DNA from 2 places in the Streptomyces sp. NPDC002754 genome. Region 1 is predicted to be linked to the other one. Evidence: riboswitches for the same ligand, from Rfam matches in the RefSeq annotation. Region 1 holds a riboswitch; the other holds the start of a gene.
The links. A riboswitch is a leader RNA that binds a small molecule or an ion and turns the genes downstream of it on or off. The one in region 1 is predicted to bind S-adenosylmethionine.

Region 1 (7,691 bases):
CGCGCCGCATCGCGTTGATCCGCTCCTGCCCGCGGGCCACCTGGTCCTGGGTGTCGGCGAGTTCCTTGCGGAGCTTGTCCGCGCGCTCGTCGGCCCGGTTGAACGCCTCGGTGGCCTTCTCGGCCTGCTCGTACAGGCGGTCCACCGCGGCCTTGCCCGCGGGCCTGTCCTGCGGCGCGGCGCCCGCGGGGGCGGCGCCGAGGGCCGCCGCCGCGGAGGCGGCGGCCACGGTCAGAACAGCCGCGCGCGTACTGCGGTCGAGCCCCGAGTGCCGAGCATGCGAGATACGGCGATGAGAACCCACGGGTTGCCGCTCCCCCTTCCGCTGACGGACCCCCGTGATCGGGGGAATGCGCGCCGACAGTAGTCGGGCGATTACCCCCTGACCAAAGACCGTTCAGGGGCCACACAGCGCGGCACCCCGCCTCTGACGCAGGTCATGGGCGGGGCGCGGGGGTCAGCGCGGGTCTCTGGAATTCGCCCGAACGGGCGCGTTTCCAGGGCACGTTGAGAGGGGTCAGATGCGGCGGGCCGTCTGGTAGGGGCCGACCGTGTCCATCGACTCGTAGCGCACGCTGGCACCGGGGTGCGGGGCATGCAGCACCTGGCCGTTGCCCGCGTACAGGCCCACGTGCTCGGTGTTGTTGAAGAAGACCAGGTCGCCGGGCTTGAGCTGGCTCCTGGCCACCTCGCTGCCCTCTCCGATCTGCGTGTACGTGGTCCGGGTTATGGAGACACCGGCCTGGTTGTACGCCCACTGGGTCAGGCCCGAGCAGTCGTAGGAGTTGGGGCCCGAACCGCCGGAGACGTACGGCTTGCCGATCTGGCTGGCGGCCGCGGACAGGGCGGCGGAGGCGCGGCCCGAGGCGGGCAGCGCGTCACCGAGGTCGACGCGGCTGGCGGAGTCGCGGCTTGCGCGCTGCTGCTCGGCGGCCATCTTGGCGCGCTGCTCGGCGGTCAGCGTGTTGAGCAGCTTGCGGGCCTCCGCGAGCTTGTCCTGGACCTGGTCCTTCTTCTTGCCGAGCTCGGTGCGCGTGTCGGCGAGGTCCTTGAGCTTCTGGGAGGCCTCTGCGCGCTCCTGGGCGAGCGTGCGCTGCTTCTCCTGGACCTTCTTGAGCGACTCGAGCTGCTGGGCGCTGAGCGAGTCCAGCGTCGAGGCCTTGTCGAGGTAGCTGTCCGGGTCGGAGGAGAGGAAGAGCTGGACCGAGGGGTCGATGCCGCCGGAGCGGTACTGCTGTCCCGCGAGCGTGCCGAGGCCGGAGCGCAGCTCGTTCAGGTCGTCCTGCCCGCGGGCGACCTTGTCCTGGAGATCACCGATCTCCGACTCGAGCTTCTTCTGCTTCTCCTTGGCCCCGTTGTAGTGGTCGGTCGCCACACCGGCCTCTTCGTAGAGCTTGTCGACCTTGTCCTTGACTTCGCTCCTGCTGGGCTTGGGTGCTGCACTGGCGGCCTGAGAGGCAAGGGCCACGGCAGCGGCTGCGGTCGCGGTGAGCACGGTCACGCGGGTGCGGCTCGGCTGCTTGGGTCGACGGTGGGACGCCACGAAGGCGAGCTCCTTCTTCCTCCAGCCGCCTACCGATGCGCCGGCGGGCGGTGCCCCTCCACCGTCACCCCTTATAGGTGATCACCCGAGCGGAGGTTCGAGCCGACCTTAGTGACCTCTTCGTGATCAGTTCAAATCCCTCAGAGAAAAAACTCAGTCACTCGCTGCATTCTTTGCACTCAACTCACATGCAGTGATGTCCGCTTGACGCTACGTTGCGTGAAGGTTTCGCCAATTCGGGCATTCGACACGGATGTTGCGCGTGTGACTTAAGTAACTCGGAACCTCTTTTGGGGGAACGTCAGTTGTGCGAGAGCCGTTTAAGGAGCACCACGGAGGCGACGGGGCGCGCCCCCGCCTTCGCGATGCCGTCCGCGACCTCCCGGTCGGTCGACACGACGATGACGGGGCGCCCCGACGGTTCGGCGCGCACGAGCTGGCGGATCAGCTCGTCCGCCGTGACCCCCGGCTTGGAGAACAGCACCCGCACCCCGCGCGGTGGCGCGAGCAGTACGGGCGCGGCGAGTTCGGCCCCGTCGAAGACGCACGTCACCTCCGCGCCCGTCTGGGCCGCGAGCTGCGACAGCGAGCCGAGCAGGCGCAGCCGCTGCTTCTCCAGGGGCATCGTCGGATAGCCGGTCTTCGTGACGTTGTACCCGTCGACGACGAGGTGCGCCTGCGGCAGCGCCAGCAACTGGTCGAGGATCGCCGGGTCGTGCTCGTGCAGGGCGCGGGCCGCGATGTCCTTCGGCGTCATCCGGCCCGGCTCCACGGCGTCCACGGAGTCGGCGGGCCGCGCGGACACCGGCGGCAGCGCGAGCTCCCTGCGCAGCCCCTGGGCCGCGTCCAGGACCGTGTCCAGGAGCAGCCGCACCCGCATGTCCTCGACGCTGCGCCCCTCGCGGGCCGCCCGGCGGGAGGACTCGAGGGCCGACTCGGCCTCGCCGAGCCGCGACTTGAGCCGGCGCGTCTCGCTCTCCGCCGCCGATACCTGGGCCTGCCCCTCGGCGCGCACCACGTCGGTCTCGGCCCTCGCCTTGCGCACGGCGGCCTCGCCGCGCTTCACGTCGCTGAGCGCGGCCCGCAGCTTGCGCTCCACGGAGGCGACCTCGCGCTTGGCGGCGTCGGACTCGGCGCGCAGCCGCTCCGTCTCGGTCTTGGTGTGGGCCCGGGCCTCGGCCAGCTCGGCGCGCAGCCGCTCGAGTTCGGCACGGGTCTCGTCGTCGGCCCGCTCGGCGTCGGCCCGCTCGGCGTCCTCGCCCGCGGCGGCGACGAGCTTCACCCAGCCGACGGGCCGCAGCACATACGCGGCCGCCGCCACATCCAGCGGATCGGCCGCGGGTGGCGGGGATCCCGCCTCCAGGGCGGCCGCCAGCTCGGACTGCGCCTCCCGCAGGCGCTCCCCGATGCGCTGCCGGAACAGCGGGTCGCTCTCCAGGGCCGCGGCCATGGCGTTGCCGGCGAACTTCATCCGCCGGGTCGGGGCGAAGCGGGCATACTGCCGCAACTGGGACGGGAGTTCACCCACCGTCAGACCGCCGAAGCCGTCCGACGCGATCTGCACGACCCGTCGTCGTACCCCCTCGGGCAGCGGGCGGTCGAGCACCTCGGCGGCGCCGCCCTCCCCGGCCTCCCCGCCTGTGCTCTCCACCATCCGTCACCCCAATGTCGCTGTGGAGCCGCTCCTCAGGAGTCGGCGCCCGGCCTGTCCACCAGTTCCACCTGATCCACCGCGTTGCACCACCGGCAGCGCACCGACTCGATGGTCTCACTGACCACCTCGCGCTCCTCCACCTTCGGCTCACCGGCCAGGTCCAGGTGGACGTACTCGACGACCTTCGAGGACCGCGTGACGTCGAACCGCGTCAGGTTGCCGCACAGGGTGCAGCGCCAGCGGGTGGTGGCGGTCGGCAGGGGAACCGTCATCGAGTGGTGCCTTCTTCCGGATGCATACGGATTGCGTGGTGCTGCTTTATTGCCCGTAACCCTACGGCCTGCCGTACGCCGCCCGCTCCCCGCCTTGCGTCATGCTCTGTCCATGATCGGCAATGGGCGCTCCGCGATCGACAGGCTGACCGCATTCCTCAGAGGTCACCCGGCTCCGGTCACGTACAGCATCATCGCGGTCTGCTGTGTGGTCTTCGTGCTGTCCCCCGCCTCGGGCCTGAACCCCGGCTACGGCACCGGCGACCAGCTGCTCGCCGCGCAGAGTGCCTACTTCGAGCGCTGGGGCGTGGTCCCCGGCGAGCTGTTCGACGGTTCGGCGCGGGCCCTGCTCACCCCTCTCACGGCCCTGTTCGTGCACGGCAGCTGGCTGCACCTGCTGGGCAACATGCTCTTCCTCTACGTGTTCGGGGCCATGGTCGAGGAACGCATGGGCCGCCTCTCGTACGCCCTGTTCTACGGGGTCAGCGGCTATCTGGCGCTGCTCGGGTACACGGTCGCGCACGCCGATTCCGACCAGAGCCTGGTCGGCGCGTCGGGGGCGATCTCGGCGGTCCTCGGCGCGTTCCTCTACCTGTTCCCCGGGGCCCGCGTGACGAGCCTCTTCCCCTTTCTCCTCTTCCTGCCGCTGCGGTTCCCTGCATGGGTGGTGCTGCCGTTCTGGGTGGCACTGCAGTGGGTGGCAGCGGGGCAGGTCAGCCAGGGGCCGGGAGTGGCGTATCTGGCGCACCTGGTCGGGTTCTCCGTCGGGTTCCTGTGGGCGTGGGTGCGGTATCGGGGGCGGGCTACAGTTGAGCCGACCCATGCCACGGCCACCGAGGGAGACAGCCAGCCGTGATCACCGCGATCGTGCTCATCAAGACCAGCGTGGACCGGATCCCCGAGATCGCCGAGTCGATCGCGGCCCTGGACAGTGTCAGCGAGGTCTTCTCCGTGACCGGCACCTACGACCTGATCGCCATGGTCCGCGTCGCCCGGCACGACGACCTGGCGGATGTCATCCCCGGGAAGATCAGCAAGATCCAGGGCGTCGAGGGCACGGACACGCACGTCGCGTTCCGTACGTACTCGCAGCACGACCTGGAGGCGGCGTTCGCCATCGGCCTGGACTCCTGAGCGCACACAGCACGCACGACGAAGGCCGCCCCGAGGGGCGGCCTTTCTCATGTCGTCAGTGCCGTACGGCGGGTCAGACCGCCGGGACGCAACGCCCGTCCTCAGTGCGGTAGTTCCACTTCGCGCCGTCCCGCACGAGCTCCGTCACGGCGGTCACGAAGCGCTCCACGTGCTCGTCGGGCGTCCCGGCGCCGAAGCTGACGCGGATGGCGTTGAGGGACTTCTCGCCCGGCGCGGCCTCCGGGGCGCCGCACTCGCCCTGCTGCTGCGGGTCGGAGCCGAGCAGCGTGCGCACCAGCGGGTGGGCGCAGAACAGGCCGTCGCGCACACCGATCCCGTACTCGGCGGAGAGCGCGGCGGCGAAGTGCGAGGAGTTCCAGCCGTCCACGACGAACGAGAGGACGCCCACGCGCGGCGCGTCGTCCCCGAACAGGGACAGCACCTTCACCTCGGGCACGGCCGCGAGCCCCTCCTGGACCTTGCGGATCAGGTACTGCTCGCGGGCGACGAGGTTGTCGAACCCGGCCTCGGTCAGCGCCTTGCAGGCGGAGGCGATGGAGTACACGCCGATGACGTTCGGCGAACCGGCCTCGTGACGGGCGGCGGTGGCGTGCCACTCGACGTCCACGCCGCCGTCGGCGCGCCGCGCGACCTTCTTGGACGCGCCACCGCCCGCGAGGTACGGCTCGGCCTCCGTCAGCCAGTCGGAGCGGCCCGCGAGCACGCCCGAACCGAAGGGCGCGTACAGCTTGTGCCCGGAGAAGGCGACCCAGTCGACATCCAACTCCCGTACGGATACGGGGTGGTGGGGCGCGAGCTGCGCGGCGTCGAGCACGATGCGGGCACCGTGCGCGTGAGCCGCCGCCGCGAGCTCGCGCACCGGCCAGAGCTCACCGGTGACGTTCGAGGCACCGGTGACGCAGACGAGCGCCGAACCAATGGGGCCTCCCCTGCTCGAACGAAGTTGAGAGCTTGGGGAAGGATCACGGTCGGCGAGGGCCCGCTCCAGAGTGGCGACGGCCTCGCCGGGCGTACGAGGGGCGTTGAGGTACGTGACCCGCGCGTCGCGCCACGGCAGCAGCGAGGCGTGGTGCTCGGTCTCGAAGACGAACACCTCACAGTCGGCGGGCAGCGCGGCGGCGAGCAGGTTCAGCGAGTCGGTGGTCGAGCGGGTGAAGACGACCTGGTCGTCCTCGCGGCAGCCGAGGAACTCGGCGACGGCGACCCGGGAGTTCTCGAACAGGTCGGTGGACAGCTGCGACAGGTACCCGGCGCCGCGGTGCACGCTCCCGTAGTACGGCGCGTAGGCGGCGACGTCGTCCCACACCCGCTGCAGGGCGGGCGCGCTGGCCGCGTAGTCGAGTGCGGCGTACGTGACTTCGCCACCGGTGACGAGCGGCACGGTGACGTCCCGGCCGAGGACCGCGAGCGGGGCCGCGGTCTCGGCAGGGGTCTCGGTGCAGGCGGCGGCGTCGACGGAAACAGACATGGGTGAACTCCCTGGCGCGATCAGCGAATTGACCATGCGGGAGCGCTGTACGACAGAGCTCGACCGCAGGGAAAGAAGAGTGAAACGGGTGGGCGGAGGCGGGGCCGGAACGCCCTATCGCATTCGCTTGCTCACGAGACTGCTCCCTTGAGGACCAGGACCCCAGGGTTGTTCGCAGGGGTCCGCGCTTGCCATGGACCTTGCTGTCCACGGCCTGGTCTTCACCCGGGGCACCCCGCCACGGACGGAGGGTTGCCGGACAGCGAGCCGGGGCTTAATCGCTGTCACTCATGACCTGCGCAGCATCTTGCCACACGATCCTGCCGGTGCCCACCGCAGTCCGGATGCCGGACCGCGGTGGGCGCCACACTCACCTGTTGCTGGCCGCCACCCACCGCTCCAGGGCGGACTTCGCCGCGCCGGAGTCGATCGATTCGGCGGCCCGGTCCATGCCGGCCCGGATCTGCTCGACGAGCGTGCCCCCGCCGGGCCGCACGGCCACCAGGGCCGCCGCCGCGTTCAGCAGCACCGCGTCGCGCACGGGCCCCCGCTCGCCGTCGAGGAGGCGCCGGGCGACCTCCGCGTTGTACGAGGGGTCGCCGCCGCGCAGCGCCTCGATGGGCACGGTGTCGATGCCGACGTCGCGCGGGTCGAAGGACTCCTCGCGCACGGCGCCGTCCCGGACCATCCACACGCGCGAGGTCCCGGTGGTGGTCAGCTCGTCGAGCCCGTCGTCGCCGCGGAACACCAGGGACGAGTTGCCGCGCTCGGCGAAGACCCCGGCCACGATCGGCGCCATCCGGGCATCGGCGACGCCGACGGCCTGCGCCTTCACCTTGGCCGGGTTGGTCAGCGGGCCCAGCAGGTTGAAGACCGTGCGGATGCCGAGCTGGCCGCGCGCGGCGCCCGCGTAGCGCAGCGCGGGGTGGAACTTTATGGCGAAGCAGAACGTGATGCCGGCTTCCTCCGCGACCTCGGGCACCCGCTTCGGCGCCAGGTCGAGATTGACGCCCAGCTTCTCCAGTACGTCGGAGGAGCCGGAGGCCGAGGAGGCGGCACGGTTGCCGTGCTTGACGACCTTGGCGCCGGCGCCCGCGATGACGATCGCCGCCATGGTGGAGATGTTGACCGTCTTCGCGCCGTCCCCGCCGGTGCCGACGATGTCGACGGTCTCGCCGGGCACGTCGATCACGTTGGCGTGCTCGTACATGCCGCGTACGAGACCGGAGATCTCCTGCACGGTCTCGCCCTTGGCGCGCAGCGCCACCGCGAACCCGGCGATCTGCGCGTCGGTGGCCTCGCCCCGCATGATCCGGTCCATCGCCCAGGCGGTGTCGTCGGCGCTCTGGTCGCGGCCCTCCAGCAGGCCGTTCAGGACGGCGGGCCAGGAACGGTCCGCCGAGGTGTTGCCTCCAGCGGGGTTCAAAGCGCTCATGGCCGCTCCTGTGTGCATCTGTGGGTTGAAAGGTGCTGCGGTCCCACCCTATCCAGGTCCCGGGACCGCGAAGAGCCCCCGTCCAGGCACTGGACGAGGGCTCTCGCGGTGGCTTGCAGCGACGAATCAGAGATCAGTGATGGCCGTGGCCGCTGGTGATCTCC
Region 2 (7,691 bases), on a different contig from region 1:
TCCTCCGCCATCACGTCGTTGGTCAGTTTGCCGTCGCCGGTGAGCGGGTCGTGCAGCGTGACGCTGTAGGTGATCGTCGCGGTCTTGCCGGCCGGTACGTCGCCGCGCCAGCTCAGCTTCGGCGCGTCGTACGTGACGTTGCCGATGTCGGCCTTGGCGTCCCCGTTGTACGTGCCGTCGTCCAGCACGTCGTCCAGTTCGTCGCTGAGCTTGGCGCCCGGGTAGTCGAGGTCGCCGATGTTCTTGGCGGTGATCGTGTACGTCACCTTGCCGCCGGGGGCGACCTTCTTCGGCGTGGCGCTCTTCTTGATCTCCAGGTCGGGCACCGGCACGGAGAAGGCGAGTGCCGAGGGCACGTAGGTGTCGCCCCTGGTGCGGAACGTCAGATCGGCGGAGGTCGAACCCTGCGGCAGCGCGGCCGACGGGATGATCGCCTCCTTCGCGTCGATGCTGAAGTTGTTGTGGTCGTTCGGGTCGAGTGCGCCGTTGGCGTGGCTGTCGAAGAAGTTGTTCGTGCCGCCGCCGTCGGGGTCCGCGATCCGCTGCCCGTTCACCAGGAACTGGTCACCCGTCACGTTCGCGTCGCCCTCGTACGCGGTGACGCCGGCGCGTACGTCGCGGGTGCCCGTGCGGTAGAAGTCGTCGATGGAGATCGTGGTGTCGGGGTCCTTGGACTGCTGCACCACGTGGCCGCCGTACACGTAGACGTTGCGGCGGGTGGGCGCGTACTGGGCGTTGGGGGCGTCGTACTTGTAGACGACGGTCAGCGACCAGCCGCCGACGCAGCCCTTGCCGGTGGGCGCCCAGACGTCGCCGACCGCGACCGGCACCGGGGAGCCGGTGGTGACGCCGGCGAACAGCGAGGTGACGTCGGACTCGGCCGTGTAGTAGTGCGGGCCGCCGACCTCGGCCGGGGTGCGCACCGCGTTCTCCACGGCCACCTGGGACTCGGGCCCGCCGTTCACCCGCACCCGGGGCCGCGTGTCCAGCGGGCCGCTGTCGGTCGGCGAGGTGGCGGGGCCCGCGGTGTCGCAGCGGTTGATCTGGTTGCGGCCCAGTTTGTACGTGCCGTCGTTGCCGCCCCAGAACAGGCGGGCGTACGCGACCGTGGCGCCCGGCGGGATCGTCACCTCACCGGTCGAGGAGTTCAGGACGCCGGTGCCGAACCCGGCCGTGTCCGTGTACTGCATGTCGAACTGGTTGTTGTTCTCCGTCGTGGTCCCGGCTTGTGCGGCTCGACACCGCGCCGCGTCGTCCGCGGGAGTGGACGGGCACTGCATGACGGTGTTGCCGAGGGTGATGAAGTCGCCGTACAGCGCTTCCTCGTACCGCTTGGCGAAGGGGTCGACGACGACGGCGGACGCGGGGACGGCCGCGGCGACGAGTGTCGCGGCGGCCGTTACTGTGGCGGCGAGCGCCGCCATGCCCTTGAGATGTTTAAGCCACATAAGGGGCAATCTAGGCAATAATCATGATCATCCCGCGATTACGCCGCGCGACGCTCCGCATACTCACCGATTTCGATCATCGGCGGCCGCTCCTCCGTGTCGACCTCGTGGGTGCGCGGCTCGAAGCCGTCCTCGCCCCGCTCGAACTGCGTGAGCACCGGCCTGATGAGGTGCCCGCGCGCCAGCCGCAGCTGGGCGGTGCGGTAGATCGCCGCCGCCATCCGGCCGAGCGCCTGCCCGTCCTGGTGCCGGTGCTTGCGCACGCCGACGTCGACCTGGGCCAGCGCGTCCAGGCCCACGGTGTGCAGCGCGTCCACGAGCAGGCCGAGCTCCACGCCGTATCCGACGGGGAACGGGAGCCGCTCGAGGAGCGAGCGCCGGGCCGCGTACTCGCCGCCCAACGGCTGGACGAATCCGGCCAGTTGGGGCCAGTGCAGATTGAGTATCGGCCGCGCCATCAGCTCGGTCACCCGGCCGCCCTCCCCGGTGGCCCCGGCCAGCGGACGGTCGTACATCGCCTTCACGAAGTGCACGCCCGGATCGGTCAGGAGCGGCCCGACGATCCCGGAGACGAAGTCCGCGGAGAACTCCTTCAGGTCGGCGTCGACGAAACACACGATGTCACCGGACGTGACGAAAAGGGAGCGCCACAGCACCTCGCCCTTGCCGGGCCTTGCCGGGATCCGCGGCAGGATCGCGTCCCGGTGCTCGACGCGCGCCCCGGCCGCCGCCGCGACCTGGGAGGTGCGGTCGGTGGAGCCGGAGTCGATCACGACGAGCTCGTCGACGAGCGGCACCGCGTCCGTCATCAGCGTCCGCCGGATCTCGGAGACGATCTCGCCGACCGTCTCCTCCTCGTTCAGCGCGGGCAGTACGACACTCACCGTCTGCCCCGACGCGTGCTTGGCGGCGACCAACCGGTGCAGCGGATGGTCCGCCACGGACCAGGAGCGCCTGTTCAGCCAGCGCTCGACCTCTTCCAGCACGGTCTGGGTTCCTTCCCTAAGGATCGACATGTGATCCATCTCGCGGTTCGGACGACTATCTCTGCGGTCCGGGCCTTCGGTTACAGTCTTGAACAAGGTCGGTGACCATCGCATGCCGGGGGTCGCCTGCCGTACACAACTGAATCCACACAATCGAATACCGCTCATCCAGAGGGGCAGAGGGAAACGGCCCGTTGAAGCCCCGGCAACCCTCCAGCCGGTCTCGTTTCGCACACTCCAGTGCGCTCGCGAGGCTCCCGGCTAGTGAAGGTGCCAAATCCGTCTCGTGGCGAGATGCGTCACGGGAAAGATGAGGAGAAAGGGCCTCGCCTCTCATGGCTGTACAGACTGTCGCCACCGAAACCGCCGCCACCGACGCCGTCGACCTTGGTCCGGCATCCGGCCTCTCCTGCCGCGAGTGCGGCGCCGTCGTCCCGCTCGGCCCCGTCTTCGCCTGCGCCGAGTGTTTCGGCCCGCTCGAAGTCGCGTACGACCTCCCCGTCGGTGACCCCGAGACGCTGCGCAAGCAGATCGAGGCAGGACCCGCCAACATCTGGCGCTACGCCCCGCTGCTGCCCGTCCCGGCCGACGTCGCCGAGAAGCCGAACATCAACCCCGGCTGGACCAAGCTCGTCAAGGCCGACAACCTCGGCCGTGAACTGGGCGTCGCCGAGGGCAAGTTGTTCGTCAAGGACGACTCCGGCAACCCGACGCACTCCTTCAAGGACCGCGTCGTCGCGCAGGCCATCGAGGCCGCCCGCGCCTTCGGCTTCACCACGCTCTCCTGCTCCTCCACCGGCAACCTGGCCGGCGCCGTCGGCGCCGCTGCCGCCCGTGCCGGCTTCCGGTCCTGCGTGTTCATCCCGCACGACCTGGAAGAGGGCAAGGTCGTCATGGCCGGCGTCTACGGCGGTGACCTCGTCGCCATCGAGGGCAACTACGACGACGTGAACCGCTTCTGCTCCGAGCTCATCGGCGACCCGCTGGGCGAGGGTTGGGGCTTCGTCAACGTCAACCTGCGCCCGTACTACGGCGAGGGTTCCAAGACGCTCGCGTACGAGATCTGCGAGCAGCTGGGCTGGGTCCTTCCCGACCAGCTGGTCATCCCGATCGCGTCCGGCTCGCAGTTCACGAAGATCGACAAGGGCCTGAAGGAGCTGATCAAGCTCGGCCTCGTCGAGGACAAGCCGTACAAGCTGTTCGGCGCCCAGGCCGAGGGCTGCTCCCCGGTCTCCGTCGCCTACAAGGGCGGCCACGACGTGGTCCGCCCGCAGAAGCCGACCACCATCGCCAAGTCCCTCGCCATCGGCAACCCCGCCGACGGCCCCTACGTCCTCGACATCGCGCGCCGTACCGGCGGCGCCGTGGAGGACGTGAACGACGAGCAGGTCGTCGACGCGATCAAGCTGCTCGCGCGCACGGAGGGCATCTTCGCCGAGACCGCCGGTGGTGTGACCCTCGGCGTCACGCAGAAGCTCATCGAGGCGGGCCAGATCGACCCGTCGCTGACCACGGTGGTCCTGAACACCGGTGACGGCCTCAAGACGCTTGCCGCGGTCGCCGATTCGTCCCAGGCCACGGCCACGATCCGGCCGAACCTCGACGCGTTCCGCGAGGCCGGCCTCGCCGCCGACCACTGAGCCCGACCGACTTGTAGCAACAGGAGTTACCACCATGAGCGTCAACGTTCGCATCCCCACCATCCTGCGCACCTACACGGGCGGCAAGTCCGAGGTCGCCGCAGAGGGCGGCACCCTCGCCGACGTCATCGCCGACCTCGAGAAGAACCACACCGGCATCGCCGCCCGCGTCCTCGACGACCAGGGCAAGCTGCGCCGCTTCGTGAACGTCTACGTGAACGACGACGACGTCCGCTTCGAGCAGGGCCTCGAGACGGCGACGCCGGACGGCGCGGGCGTCTCGATCATTCCGGCCGTCGCCGGCGGCTGATCGTTCGCGTTCTACCCAGAGTTATCCGAATTGCCCTCTCCGCCAGAGAAGCGGAGGGGGCAATTCTGCATGGTTGAGCGCGGTACAGTTGGGGAAGCTGCTGCGTTTCCATGAACGGTGCATGACGGGCGCATATGAGTTCTCGCCCGGAGCCCGACAAGAAGTAGCCAAAGTAACCGGCCCATTCGGGCCTTTTATGGCATTTGCGCGGCCCGACTTGCCCTGGGATCCGGTGAGTTGGCCCGGTTCCCCCGATCTGGCGTGCCCAGAATTCTCGTCCGATTGACCTGTTGCAGACGGCAGTTGGGCAGATACATTCAGCCGCGGTCGACGCGTTCCGGCGCACACCCCCATATCCCATGGGGCGTGAGGTCTGACCCGGGTCCGCGAAGTGCGGTCCTGCGTAAGGGCCAGTAATAGGGGAGTTAGGCATGGCTCAGGGCACCGTCAAGTGGTTCAACGCGGAGAAGGGGTACGGCTTCATCGCGGTCGACGGTGGTGCGGATGTGTTCGTCCACTACAGCGCGATTCAGATGGACGGCTACCGCACCCTCGAAGAGGGTCAGCGGGTGGAATTCGAGATCTCGCAGGGCCAGAAGGGGCCGCAGGCCGACATGGTCCGCGTGGCCGCCGGCTGAACGCGCGTCCGACTGCAAGCTTGCACGTCGCACGTCATGAAGGGCTCGTCTCCCGGGTGACCGGGGGGCGGGCCCTTCGTGCTGCGTGGGACTGTTCGCGATGAGGAGAGCACCTTGCACTCGAGGGGGTCGAGTGCTAATCATTGGGCTTAGCACTCTCCGAGTGAGAGTGACAGAACTTGGATCGGGTCGGTGAGGTCCGGGGGCCGGGTGGTGCAAGGAACCACACGGTCTGCAGACCGTCCGTCGCGGGCACCAGCACGGTCCGTTTGCTTGCTTTTCCACCCCGTCCGGGAGGACCACTTCACATGGCCAAGATCATCGCGTTCGACGAGGAGGCACGGCGCGGCCTCGAGCGCGGCATGAACCAGCTCGCCGACGCCGTCAAGGTGACCCTGGGCCCCAAGGGTCGCAACGTCGTCCTCGAGAAGAAGTGGGGCGCCCCCACGATCACCAACGATGGTGTGTCCATCGCCAAGGAGATCGAGCTCGAGGACCCGTACGAGAAGATCGGCGCCGAGCTGGTCAAGGAGGTCGCGAAGAAGACGGACGACGTCGCCGGTGACGGCACGACGACCGCGACCGTCCTGGCCCAGGCGCTCGTTCGCGAAGGCCTTCGCAACGTAGCCGCCGGCGCCAACCCGATGGCCCTCAAGCGCGGCATCGAGCGCGCCACCGAGGCCGTCTCCGCCGCTCTCCTCGAGCAGGCCAAGGAGGTGGAGACCAAGGAGCAGATCGCCTCCACCGCCTCCATCTCGGCCGCCGACACCCAGATCGGCGAGCTCATCGCCGAGGCCATGGACAAGGTCGGCAAGGAAGGCGTCATCACCGTCGAGGAGTCCCAGACCTTCGGTCTGGAGCTCGAGCTCACCGAGGGCATGCGCTTCGACAAGGGCTACATCTCGGCGTACTTCGCCACGGACATGGAGCGCATGGAGTCGTCGCTCGACGACCCGTACATCCTGATCGTGAACTCGAAGATCTCGAACGTGAAGGACCTCCTTCCGCTGCTCGAGAAGGTCATGCAGTCCGGCAAGCCGCTGCTGATCATCGCCGAGGACGTCGAGGGCGAGGCCCTGTCGACGCTGGTCGTCAACAAGATCCGTGGCACCTTCAAGTCCGTCGCCGTCAAGGCCCCGGGCTTCGGTGACCGCCGCAAGGCCATGCTCGGCGACATCGCCATCCTCACGGGCGGCACGGTCATCTCCGAGGAGGTCGGCCTCAAGCTCGAGAACGCCGGTCTCGACCTGCTCGGCCGCGCCCGCAAGGTCGTCATCACCAAGGACGAGACGACGATCGTCGACGGCTCCGGTGAGAGCGACCAGGTCCAGGGTCGCGTCAACCAGATCCGTGCCGAGATCGAGAACAGCGACTCGGACTACGACCGCGAGAAGCTCCAGGAGCGCCTCGCCAAGCTCGCCGGCGGCGTGGCCGTCATCAAGGCGGGCGCGGCCACCGAGGTCGAGCTCAAGGAGCGCAAGCACCGCATCGAGGACGCCGTTCGCAACGCGAAGGCGGCCGTCGAAGAGGGCATCGTCGCCGGTGGTGGCGTGGCCCTCCTCCAGGCCTCCGCGGTGTTCGAGAAGCTGGAGCTCGAGGGTGACGAGGCGACCGGCGCCAACGCCGTGAAGCTCGCGCTCGAGGCCCCGCTCAAGCAGATCGCCGTCAACGGTGGTCTCGAGGGTGGCGTCGTCGTGGAGAAGGTGCGCAACCTGACCGTCGGTCACGGTCTGAACGCCGCCACGGGTGACTACGTCGACATGATCGCCGAGGGCATCATCGACCCGGCGAAGGTCACGCGCTCTGCCCTGCAGAACGCCGCGTCCATCGCCGCGCTGTTCCTCACCACCGAGGCTGTCATCGCCGACAAGCCGGAGAAGGCGGGCGCTGCGCCGGCCGGTGGCGGGATGCCGGGCGGTGACATGGACTTCTGAGCCGGTCGCGGTTCAGCTCGTCTGTAACCCGAGGGCGGCACTGTCTCTACGTGAGACGGTGCCGCCCTCGGGCGTTTTGTTGCGGCCAGCCGTGGGTGCGGTCGCGGGGCTCTGCCCCGGGCCCCGCTGGCTCTCGTTCGAAGTGCGGGGCTTGAAAGATCGGGGCTCTGCCCCGGGCCCCGCGCCTCAATCGCCGGCGGGGCTTGAATGGGCGTCGGCGGGGCTTCAATGGGTCAGGCGGTTTTGACCGAGCCGGCGTCGATGAGGTGGTCGGTGCCTGTGGTCGCGGCGGCGAGGGGGGACGACAGGTAGGTGATCAGGGTCGCGACCTCTTCGGGTTCGATGAGGCGGTCGATGAGCATGCCTGTCGCCGTGGGCAGTCCGGCCAGGAGGTCGGTGTGGTCGATGCCCATGGCGGTGGCGACCCCGGCGCCGTAACCCGTCGGGCTCTCCCACATCGCGGTGCGGACCGGGCCCGGCGAGACGGTGTTCACCCGGACCCCCCGCGAGCCGAACTCCTCCGCCAGGCCCTTGCCGAACGCGGTGAGCGCGGCCTTGGCCGTGGCGTACGCGATGGGGCTGCCCTGCGGGACGCGGGCGCTGGTCGAGGAGACGTTGACGATCGAGCCGCGGGCGGCCAGCAGGGCGGGTAGCGCGGCGCGGGTGACGCGGACGGTGGCGGAGAAGTTCAGGTCCGTCACCTGCGCCCACTGGTCGTCGGTCAGGTCGAGGAAG

Region 2: it holds a riboswitch for S-adenosylmethionine, as region 1 does, so the genes downstream of both, thrC (threonine synthase) here and ACWD2L_RS40315 (aminotransferase class V-fold PLP-dependent enzyme) in region 1, are expected to answer to the same signal.

What each region holds. Positions count from the first base shown of each region.
Region 1 is NZ_JBSFVM010000060.1:4,558-12,248, reverse strand. Features, by position in the region: gene ACWD2L_RS40345 (C40 family peptidase) at 1-304, opposite strand, end outside; gene ACWD2L_RS40340 (NlpC/P60 family protein) at 518-1,543, opposite strand; gene ACWD2L_RS40335 (NYN domain-containing protein) at 1,845-3,197, opposite strand; gene ACWD2L_RS40330 (hypothetical protein) at 3,230-3,469, opposite strand; gene ACWD2L_RS40325 (rhomboid family intramembrane serine protease) at 3,582-4,325, shown strand; gene ACWD2L_RS40320 (Lrp/AsnC family transcriptional regulator) at 4,322-4,603, shown strand; gene ACWD2L_RS40315 (aminotransferase class V-fold PLP-dependent enzyme) at 4,677-6,092, opposite strand; SAM riboswitch class IV at 6,272-6,388, opposite strand; gene trpD (anthranilate phosphoribosyltransferase) at 6,463-7,527, opposite strand; gene qcrB (cytochrome bc1 complex cytochrome b subunit) at 7,661-7,691, opposite strand, start outside.
Region 2 is NZ_JBSFVM010000059.1:7,975-15,665, forward strand. Features, by position in the region: gene ACWD2L_RS40235 (DUF7927 domain-containing protein) at 1-1,448, opposite strand, end outside; gene ACWD2L_RS40240 (glucosyl-3-phosphoglycerate synthase) at 1,487-2,434, opposite strand; SAM riboswitch class I at 2,596-2,751, shown strand; gene thrC (threonine synthase) at 2,770-4,074, shown strand; gene ACWD2L_RS40250 (MoaD/ThiS family protein) at 4,109-4,384, shown strand; gene ACWD2L_RS40255 (cold-shock protein) at 4,816-5,022, shown strand; gene groL (chaperonin GroEL) at 5,331-6,956, shown strand; gene ACWD2L_RS40265 (SDR family NAD(P)-dependent oxidoreductase) at 7,190-7,691, opposite strand, start outside.